DNA from 2 places in the Pengzhenrongella sp. genome. Region 1 is predicted to be linked to the other one. Evidence: predicted binding sites of a transcription regulator. Region 1 holds the regulator's gene; the other holds the start of a gene.

Region 1 (5,113 bases):
GCAGGAAGCACAGGCGGGCGGAAGTCTGAGCACCTCGGGAACGCTCAGCGTGACGCCCTTGCGTTACGACCTCGAGGACCGCGGCATGCTGGTGGTGGAGACCGGGACGGCACTGACCCCTGATCAGCACGGGTCCCTCACCGCACTGGCAGCGCAGGTCGTGCTCGCGCTGGAGAGCGCGAACCTCGCCGAAAGCCTGCGGCAACGCCAGGGCGAGGAGCGGTTCAGGGGCATCCTGGCGAACACCACCGACATCATCCTGACCGTCAATCGTCGCGGCGAGATCACCTACGGCACACCGTCCCTGGGGCGGAGCCTGGGACGCCCGGTCGAGGAGGTCCTCGGGCGCGCACTGGCGGAGTTCCTGCGTCCGGAGGATGCCGCCGAGGCCACCGCCATGTTCGCAAGCTCCTCCGCCCCGACCGGGATGATGCAGGCCAGCGGCGACTGGCACCTGCGCCACCGTGACGGCACGTCGGTCGCGTTCGAGGTGCTGTCCAACAACCTGCTCGACGACGAGCAGGTCGCCGGCATCGTCCTGACGATGCGGGATGTCTCCGAGCGGCGGGCGCTCGAGGCTCGCCTGAAGCATCAGGCCTTCCATGATCCCCTGACCGGTCTGGCGAACCGGGCGCTCTTCTGGGATCGCGCGGAGCACGCCATGGCGAGGACCGCCCGGTCGGGTGGAGCGATCGCCATCCTGATCATCGATCTCGATGACTTCAAGATCGTCAACGACACCCACGGTCACGCCGCGGGCGACGATCTGTTGCTGCACGTGGCAACCCGGCTGAACGGCACGTTCCGGGCGGGGGCCACCGTGGCGAGGTTCGGGGGCGACGAGTTCGCGGTGCTGGTCGAAGACCTCGACGAGGCCACCCATCCGGCGGGACTCGCCGAGCGGGCGCTCGCGTGCTTTGCCGCGGCGTTCGACGTCGTCGGCGAGGACCTGTGGATGGGAGCGAGCGTCGGCCTCGTCGTGACCCCGCAGGAGCACGACGCGCTCGACCTGACCGAGCAGATGCGGTGCGCCGACCTGGCGCTCTACGCGGCCAAGGAGCGGGGCAAGGGTCAGGTCGTTCGCTACGAGGAGGACCTGAGCACCCGCATGCTGGACCGGCTCACCCGTAGGACCGACCTCGAACGTGCGCTCCAGCGCGACGAGTTCGTCCTGCTCTACCAGCCGATCGTGGCCATCGAGACGGGCGAGATCACGGGCTGCGAGGCCCTCGTGCGATGGCAGCACCCCGGTCGGGGCCTGCTGCCACCCATCGACTTCGTCGAGCTGGCCGAGGAGACCGGGCTGATCGTCGAGCTCGGTGCCTGGGTGCTGGACGCTGCCTGCGCCCAGCTGGAGTCCTGGGCCGGTGCCGGCAGTCCGGGGCTGCGCATGTCCGTGAACGTCTCCGCTCGCCAGCTGCGCGAGCCGGGCTTCGTCGATGAGGTCCGCTCGGTGCTGCGCCGCCACGGCGTGCGTCCTGGTCAGCTGGTGCTCGAGCTCACCGAGAGCATCTTCGCCCTCGACCCGCCCGCCGTCTCGGAGCAGCTGCTCTCCCTGCGCGATGCCGGGGTCAAGCTGGCCATCGACGACTTCGGCACCGGCTTCTCCTCCCTGGCGTACCTCCAGCAGCTCCAGCTCGACATCCTGAAGATCGACAAGGCGTTCGTCGACCGGCTGGGACTGGGCGACCCCGACGCCGGCGCGCTCGTGAACGCGATCATCTCGCTGTCCCACTCGCTGCGCCTCGAGGTGGTGGCCGAGGGGATCGAGAAGCCTGGGCAGCGGGACGAGCTGTGGTCCATGGGGTGCCGCCTCGGCCAGGGGTACCTGTACTCGACACCCGTCGCCGCAGACCGGATCTCCGGCCACCTCTCGATCCCGGCACCGTTCGAGGAGCACGCTGTGCCCGTGCCCGATGGCGTGACGGCGAGTGCCGATCCTAGGTGAGTCCGGGCTCCGCCGCGTCGTCGACCGAGGAGCTGTCGGGCGACCCGACCGGCTTCGATCCAGGCTCGCCGTCGGTGTCCGGCACTGCCGCGGGCCCCGCGCCCGCGCCGCCCTGCGCGGGCGCGGGCGGGTCATGGTGAACCTGACCGAGCCCGGCCCGGATGGCCTTGGGGCCGGGGTCGCGAATCCGTCCGGGCATCGTGAGCCTCCCGCTGCTCTCAGAGCTTCCGGAGCACGCTGACGACACGACCGAGCACCTGCGCGGCATCACCGTCGATCGGCGAGTACGCGGGGTTGTGCGGCAGCAGCCACACGTGGCCGTCCACGCGCTTGAGCGTCTTGACCGTCGCCTCGCCGTCGATCATGGCCGCGACGATCTCGCCGTTCTCGGCGACCGGCTGGCGTCGGACGACGACCCAGTCGCCGTCGCAAATCGCCGCGTCGATCATCGAGTCGCCCGCGACCTTGAGCAGGAACAGGTCGCCGTCACCGACGAGCTGACGGGGCAGGGGGAAGACGTCCTCCACGATCTGCTCGGCCAGGATCGGGCCACCAGCGGCGATCCGACCCACCACCGGTACATAGGACGGCGTCGGGGAGCCGTCCCGTGCGGCGAGATACTCCTCGCCGAACGACTCGGCCTCGCCATCGGCCGGCTTCAGGGCCTGGATCGGCCGTGAGTCGTCCGGGTGCATGACCTCGATCGCGCGCGGACGGTTCGGATCCCGGCGCAGGTAGCCCTTGCGCTCGAGCGCCGTGAGCTGGTGCTTGACGCTGGACGGGCTGGCCAGGCCGACCGCCTCGCCGATCTCGCGCATGCTCGGCGGGTAGCCACGGTTCGTGACCGACGACCGGATCGTCTCCAGGACGAGCCGTTGGCGCGCGGTGAGGCCGTCGCTGTCCGGCGGACCGACCGGTAGGGCGTGCAGCGGTTGGCGACTGTGTCCCTTGACTCGGGGACTGCCTGGCTCCTGCGGTCCGCCCGGGATGCTCCCGTGAGTTGTCACCGATCTCCTCCTCCTAGCGTGCCCGCCCGACCGAGCGTGTGGGTGGCTCGTGGTGCGCTTGCTCCGTACCCACAGCCTAGGAGGCAAAGGGCAATGTTTCAAACATCTGTTCGATCGTGTCTCGACAACCGGTGGAACACGTGCTAGACATCGTACAGACGTTCGACGAACAGGTGTTCGACGGCAAGATCTCCACGTGCCGATCGAGCAACCAGCCGAAGAGGAGCGGGACATGAGCGCAGCAGTGATGCACCCGATGGGCATGAGTGGCGAGATCGAGCTGACGCTCACGGCACGCGGACGCCGCGTGCTGGGCGGGCTCGCGGTGCTCGTGGCGTTCGCAGTGGTGCTGATCGGCGGCCGAGCGGTCGCCGGTGCGCCCGCCGACCCGATCCCGGTGGACACGTACACCGTGAGTACCGGCGAGAGCCTGTGGGACATCGCGCTCGCCTACACCGCCCCGCACGACGACGTCCGAGATACGGTCGACGAGCTCGTGGCCCTGAACGGTCTCGGCGACGGCGGCCTGCGTGCGGGCCGGCAGATCCTGGTGCCGGCGCGCTGAGAGTCGCCGTGCGCGCGGCGCCTCGTGCCTTGTGCGCCGGCACCTGCGGTGGCGCCTGCGGTGCGTTGCGCACGGCGCCCTGCGGTGCGTTGCGCGCGGCCCCCTGCGGTGCTGCCTTGCGTCCGGGCGCGTGGACCTCTAGGTTTTCCCCAGATGTGGGGCCGGGATCCGTCGCGCTGCCCAGATCTAGTTGATCGGGGCGACCGCCCTCGCCGGAACAGCCACCGGAAGATCCACCGAGCGGAGGTTGGCGTGCACTGTCCGTTCTGTCACCACTCGGATTCCCGCGTTGTCGACTCGCGGACCTCCGACGATGGCGCCTCGATCCGCCGACGTCGCCAGTGCCCGCAGTGCAACCGGCGTTTCACGACCGTCGAGACGGCGAGCCTGTCCGTGGTCAAGCGATCAGGAGCGACCGAGCCGTTCAGCCGCGAGAAGATCATCACCGGCGTCCGAAAGGCGTGCCAGGGGCGGCCGGTCAGTGAGGATGATCTCGCCCTGCTCGCCCAGCGGGTCGAGGAGACCATCCGAAGCACCGGCAGCGCCGAGCTCGACGCCTATGAGATCGGGCTGACGATCCTCGGTCCGCTCCGCGACCTGGACGAGGTGGCGTACCTGCGGTTCGCGAGCGTCTATCAGGGCTTCAATTCCCTCGAGGACTTCGAGGCGGCGATCACGTTGCTCCGCGCTGAGCACCAGGCAGTTCGGGACGCCGAGGCTGTGCCCGGCGATGCGGGTGTGTCAGACGCCGTGAGCGGCGGCGTCACGCCCTAGCGAGTGGGGGGTCGCGCCCGGGTGCGGGGCCCTCGCACCTCGGTGCGGGGCCGGCGCTGCGTGCGACGACGCTTTCGTCTCCAAGAGACGGGTTCGCTCTCGAGACGAAGGCGAACAGGAGCAACGCGATGCGAGCACCGTCGTGGGGTGCGGTGCGATGCGGGTCGCTCCGGGGACGGTGCAATTCCGAGAACGGCGGTTCCGGGAGCGCGGGTTCGGCTCATCGGCTCCGGTACGCAAGGGTCTCGGAACAGGCGTGACCCACGATTGTCCGGACGGTTGACGGACCCGCGGTCACTGCGAGCAGTGCTGCGAGTAAGTCAGAGCCGTTCGAGCTTGGCGCTGTCGAGTGCGACGCGGCGACGATCGCCCGAGCCGAAGTCGACGATGACGGCGCGATCGCCGTCAAGAGCCACCACACGGCCGAGGCCGTGCCGCTCGTGAGAAACGCGAGCCCCTACGGGGATCGGTTTGATTGCCGCTGCAGCCGCCTCTCGGGCGGCGTTGAACGGACTGTTGGGCAGGTGCCGGCGGCGACCGGTGGGTTGGGAGGACATCAACTCCATCATCCTCCTGTTCGGGCGTCTGCGGAACCAGCGTCCGCGAGCGGGATCCAAATGGCCCTGCGCTAGGCGTGCGCCGGACCTCGACCGGCGAGCAGTCCGTCGCGCACCGCGCGGCGCAGGACCTTCCCGATCGGCGACCGGGGGAGCTCGGTCAGGATGACCAGCTCACGCGGGATCGCGTACCGGGCGAGGCGTTGTTCGCACCACGCCCGCACCGCCGCGAGGTCGACGTTGCCCGCCGCGGCGTCCTGTG
Region 2 (5,113 bases), on a different contig from region 1:
CAGACTCAGTCGGTACCCCTGCACCCAGGACAGCAACGTGATCACGCCGTAGGTGAGCAGGGCCGCGATCACCAGTGACGCGATCGTGACGAAGCCGAGCGCGCGGTACTGGAAGAGCGAGTAGACGACGACCAGCAGCAGGCCGATCATGCCCGCGAGCAGGCCCTTCTGGAGCTGCTCGGAGCCGAGCGTCGCGGAGATCTGCTCCTCGCTCTGCACCTGGAACGTGAGCGGCAGGGCGCCGAAGTTCAGCTGGTTGGCCAGCGAGGCCGCGCTCTCGCGGGTGAAGGTGCCGGAGATCTCCGCCTTGCCGTCCGAGATGATCACGCCGGGGGCGAGGGACGGAGCGGAGATGACCAGGCCGTCGAGCACCATCGCGAACTGGTTCTGCGGAGTCTTGAGGCTCTGCAGGCGGGTCGTGACCTCGCGGAAGACGGGGCGACCCTTCGAGGTGAACGAGATGTTGACGATCCACTCGTTCGTGGTCGCGCCCGTGGAGGTGGTCTTCAGGCCCGACGACGCGCGCGCGATCTCGTTGCCCTGGATCTCGACCGGCCCGAGCACGTACTTGGACTTGCCTTCTTTGTCGCAGGCCACGAGCGCCTGGTTGTCCGCTCCGCTGTCACCGCCGGTCAGGTTCTTCTTGTTCGTGCAGTCCAGCGCGTCGAACTTGTCGAGCACCTTCTGGTTGACGTAGTACGCGGCGTCGCTGGGGCTGTCCGGCTTCGCCTTCGGCGTGAGCGGGGCGGTGCCTGCCGGCGGCTTGACCACGGTCGGGGCCGCCGAGACGAGCACGGGACGGAACCGCATCTGGGCCGAGGTACGCACGAGGTCGAGGGTCGCCTGGTCGGGCCTGCCGGGCAGCGCCACCACGATGTTCTGGCCGCCCTGGCTGGTGATCTCCGCCTCGGAGACGCCCGAGGAGTCGACGCGCTGGCGGATGATCCGGATGGCTTCAGCGATCGTCTGGTCGGTGATCTTCTGCTTGCCCGTCGGGACCGGCTTCATGATCAGCTGAGTCCCGCCCTCCAGGTCGAGGGCGAGCTTCGGCGTCAGGGACGCGTCGGACCATTTCGTTCCCGCGACCAGCGAGCCGAAGAGCGCGGCGGCGATCACGCCGAGGGTCACCAGCGTCCGGATGGGCCGGGTGCGGCGTGATGTGGCAGCCAACGGAGTGTCTCTTCTCGTGCGCGCACCGCCCGCGAACCGCGAGCCGTGGAGGGATGTGGACCGTCCCCGCCCCCTTGCCGGATCGACGAGGAGGCGGTCAGCTCACTTCTTGTCGGTGGTGTCGTCGTCCTTGCGAGGGGTCTCGGTGAGGGAGGAGAGATCGTCGGGCACGTCGAGCGTGCGCTCGGAGCTCTCGGACTCGAAGTCGTCGTCGGCCTCGTCGGTGAAGTCCTCGACGTCGTCGGTGTCCTCGGCGTCCGACTCGAGCACGGGGGGCTCGATGACCTTGGAGATCGCCGCGCGGATCCAGCGGCTCGCGTTCCCGGGGGTGGACTCGAGGGTGATGACGTCGTCCTCGATGCCCACGATCGTGCCGTACAGACCCGAGCCGGTCATGACGTCCTGGCCGACCTCGAGGTTGGCGCGGAAGTCGCCGGCCTTGCGCTGCTGCTTCTTGTTGCGGTTCGACATGAACCACATCGCACCTACCAGCAACAAGAGAGGTATGAAGGTCTTTGCATCCATGGGTAAGTACGTCTCCGGAGCTATTGAGGGTGTCGCCGCAGTCTAGGCTCCCGGGCTCGGGATGCCCAAAGATTCGCCCTGCATCTGCTCTTGGAGATTCCCGCACCCTCCGCAGCGGCTAGGAGAACAGGGTCGTGCCCGACGTCGGCGGGGTCAGGCCGAGGTGCTCCCACGCGGCGGGCATCGCCACCCGGCCGCGCGCGGTCCGCCCTACCAGGCCCTCGCGCACCAGGAACGGCTCGGCGACCATCTCGACGGTCTCGGGCTCCTCGCCGACGGCGACCGCCAGGGTCGTCAGGCCGACCGGTCCCCCACCGAACCGGACGCACAGGGCGGTCAGTACCCCGCGGTCGAGTCGGTCCAGGCCGAGCGCGTCCACCTCGTAGACCGTGAGCGCCGCGTGCGCGGCCTCCAGGTCGAGGCGTCCGTTGCCACGCACCTGCGCCCAGTCCCGGACCCGCCGCAGCAGCCGGTTGCTGATGCGCGGGGTCCCGCGCGAGCGCGAGGCGATCTCGTGGGCGGCGTCGTCCCCGAGGTGAACGCCGAGCAGGCCGGCCGACCGGGCCAGCACCTGCTCGAGCTCGTCGATCGCGTAGAAGTCGAGGTGGCCGGTGAACCCGAAGCGGTCGCGCAGCGGCGCCGGGAGCAGGCCGGCGCGCGTCGTCGCGCCGACCACGGTGAACGGCGGCAGAGCGAGCGGGATCGCACTGGCCCCCGCACCCTTCCCGACGACGACGTCGACCCGGAAGTCCTCCATCGCGACGTACAAGAGCTCCGCGGCGGGGCGAGCGAGGCGGTGGATCTCGTCCAGGAACAGCACCTCGCCCTCCTCGAGGGAGGACAGCACGGCCGCGAGATCCCCCGCGTGCTGGATCGCGGGGCCCGAGGTCACCCGCAGCGGAGCACCGAGCTCGGCCGCGATGATCATCGCGAGGGTCGTCTTGCCGAGCCCGGGCGGGCCCGAGAGCAGCACGTGATCGGGCGCGCGGCCGCGGCCCAGCGCCGCCTCCAGGACCAGCGAGAGCTGGTCGCGCACGACGCGCTGCCCGACGAACTCGTCGAACCGCTTGGGCCGCAGGGCAGCCTCGGCCGCGCGCTCGATGTCGTCCGCGCCGGGTCGCACCAGACGCTCGGTGGTGACGGCGGCGTCCTCGTCGGTCAGGTCGTCGGTCATGTCGTCAGTCAGATCCCCCGCCATGTCCTCAGCCACGACCGGATCCCAACGACCTGAGCGCCGCCCGCAGGACGCCACCCACCTCGAGATCGGTCGTCAGGCTCGCGAGCTCGGGGTTGGCCTCGACGACTGCGGCGACGGCGTCGTCCGCCGCCTTGGCGTTCCACCCGAGTCCGACGAGCGCCTCGACGACCTCCGTGCGGCGATCCGAGCCGCCGACCCGGCGCGCGGGCGAGCCGTCCGGCGAGGCTACCGACGCGGCGCCGAGCCGGTCGCCCAGCTCGAGCACGATGCGCTGGGCACCCTTGTGCCCGATGCCCGGGACGCGCTTGAGCGCGACGAGATCCTCGGTGGCGACCGCGCGGCGCAGGGCGTCGGGCGCGTGCACCGCGAGCATCGCGAGGGCCAGCCGAGGACCGACGCCCGAGACGGTCTGCACGATCTCGAAGACCGCCCGCTCGTCGGGATCCGTGAACCCGTACAGCGTCAGGGAGTCCTCGCGCACGACGAGGGAGGTCGCCAGGAGCGCGGTATCACCCACCCGCAGGCCCCCGAGGGTGCCGGGGGTCGCGTGCACGAGCATGCCCACACCGCCGACCTCGACGATCACGGCGTCCAGGCGCACCGCCTGCACGGTGCCACGGACCGAGGCGATCACGTCGAGGTCCTGAGGGTCTGCACTGCGGTCTCTGCTTTCACGGCGACGCTCTGCTTCACTGCCACGCCGGGATCATTTCACGAATGAACCCCGGACGAACACGTGTACGAAGCGTGTCACGGTAGCAAAGACCTCCCACCCGTTAACGTCCGAGCGTTGACGTCCTATAGGACGTCAACGCTCGGACGTTACGGGGTTACCCACGCGTCGGGCGCCGCGAGGCGTGCTCCGCCGCGGCCCACGCCCGCTGGGCGACGGTCATCGACTGCAGGGGGCGCTTCGGAGCCGCGAGGGCGCCGGCCGGCCGCCACAGGTGACAGATCGCCAGGGCGAGCGCATCGGCGGCGTCGGCCGGGCGCGGCACCTCGGCGAGGCCGAGGATCCGGGTCACCATCGCCTGCACCTGCGCCTTGTCGGCGCGGCCCGACCCGGTCACCGCGGCCTTGACCTCGCTCGGGGTGTGCAGCGCGACGGGGATGCGGCGTCGGGCGGCGGCGAGCATCGCGATCCCGGCGACCTGCGCGGTCCCCATGACCGTGCTGACGTTGTGCTGCGCGAAGACCCGTTCGACCGCGACGACGTCGGGCGCCTGGCGGTCGATCCACGCGTCGATCTGCTCGGCGATGGCGAGCAGCCGACGGTCGATGTCATCCTCGGTCGAGGACCGCACGACGCCGACCGCAACGAACGCCGCCCGGCGACCCGGCAGGGAGTCGACGACGCCGAGCCCGCACCGCGTCAGGCCAGGGTCGACTCCAAGTACGCGCACGCGGTCATCGTCGCAGGCAGCGGGCCTTCGACGGTGCAGCGCGCGCCGCGCGCGGGCCTCGACCGCGGAGCGGTGCAACCGGCGAGCGGGCTACAACGACGCAGTTCACGCCGCGCCCTGCCGCAACAGCGGAGCGCGGCGATCCGCGGGTGCGCCTACTCGGCGTCCTCGGCCTCGAGCTCGGCCATCACGTCGTCGGACGCGTCGAAGTTCGCGAACACGTTCTGCACGTCGTCGCTGTCCTCGAGCATGTCGATCAGGCGCAGGATCCTACGTGCCCCGTTGACGTCGACCTGGACCTGGAGCGCGGGCACGAAGAGGCTGTCGGCCGAGTCGTACTCGATGCCGGCCGCCTGCAGCGCGGTGCGCACCGGCACCAGGTCGGTCGCCTCCGAGACGACCTCGAACGCCTCGCCGAGGTCGTTGACCTCGTCGGCGCCGGCGTCGAGGACGGCGTCGAGCACCGTGTCCTCGGTCAGGTCGCCCTCCTTGGGCACGATGACGATGCCCTTGCGGTGGAACAGGTACGAGACCGAACCCGGGTCGGCGAGGTTGCCCCCGTTGCGGGTGAACGCCACCCGGACATCGGAGGCCGCGCGGTTGCGGTTGTCCGTGAGGCACTCGACCAGCACCGCGATCCCGCCGGGGCCGTAGCCCTCGTACATGATCGACTGGTAATCAGCGGCGCCGGCCTCCTGGCCGGACCCGCGCTTGAGCGCCCGGTCGATGTTGTCGTTCGGCACCGACTGCTTCTTGGCCTTCTGCACCGCGTCGACCAGGGTGGGGTTGCCGGCCATGTCGGGGCCGCCCGTACGGA

Evidence for each region. The regulator LexA, encoded in region 1, represses DNA repair genes until DNA is damaged. The targets are predictions, from matches to a motif close to TCGAACANNTGTTCGA.
Region 2: a site for LexA is predicted at 3,622-3,637, ahead of ruvA (Holliday junction branch migration protein RuvA). Genes of this name have one in related genera too.

What each region holds. Positions count from the first base shown of each region.
Region 1 covers NZ_DATCNW010000032.1:27,624-32,736, reverse strand. Annotated here, with positions in the region: gene VIM26_RS01800 (EAL domain-containing protein) at 1-1,948, shown strand, start outside; gene VIM26_RS01795 (hypothetical protein) at 1,941-2,147, opposite strand; gene lexA (transcriptional repressor LexA) at 2,167-2,877, opposite strand; gene VIM26_RS01785 (LysM peptidoglycan-binding domain-containing protein) at 3,188-3,520, shown strand; gene nrdR (transcriptional regulator NrdR) at 3,773-4,294, shown strand; gene VIM26_RS01775 (hypothetical protein) at 4,615-4,860, opposite strand; gene VIM26_RS01770 (AMP-binding protein) at 4,923-5,113, opposite strand, start outside.
Region 2 covers NZ_DATCNW010000207.1:6,963-12,075, forward strand. Annotated here, with positions in the region: gene secD (protein translocase subunit SecD) at 1-1,170, opposite strand, end outside; gene yajC (preprotein translocase subunit YajC) at 1,273-1,695, opposite strand; gene ruvB (Holliday junction branch migration DNA helicase RuvB) at 1,814-2,869, opposite strand; gene ruvA (Holliday junction branch migration protein RuvA) at 2,898-3,527, opposite strand; gene ruvC (crossover junction endodeoxyribonuclease RuvC) at 3,724-4,296, opposite strand; gene VIM26_RS12010 (YebC/PmpR family DNA-binding transcriptional regulator) at 4,452-5,113, opposite strand, start outside.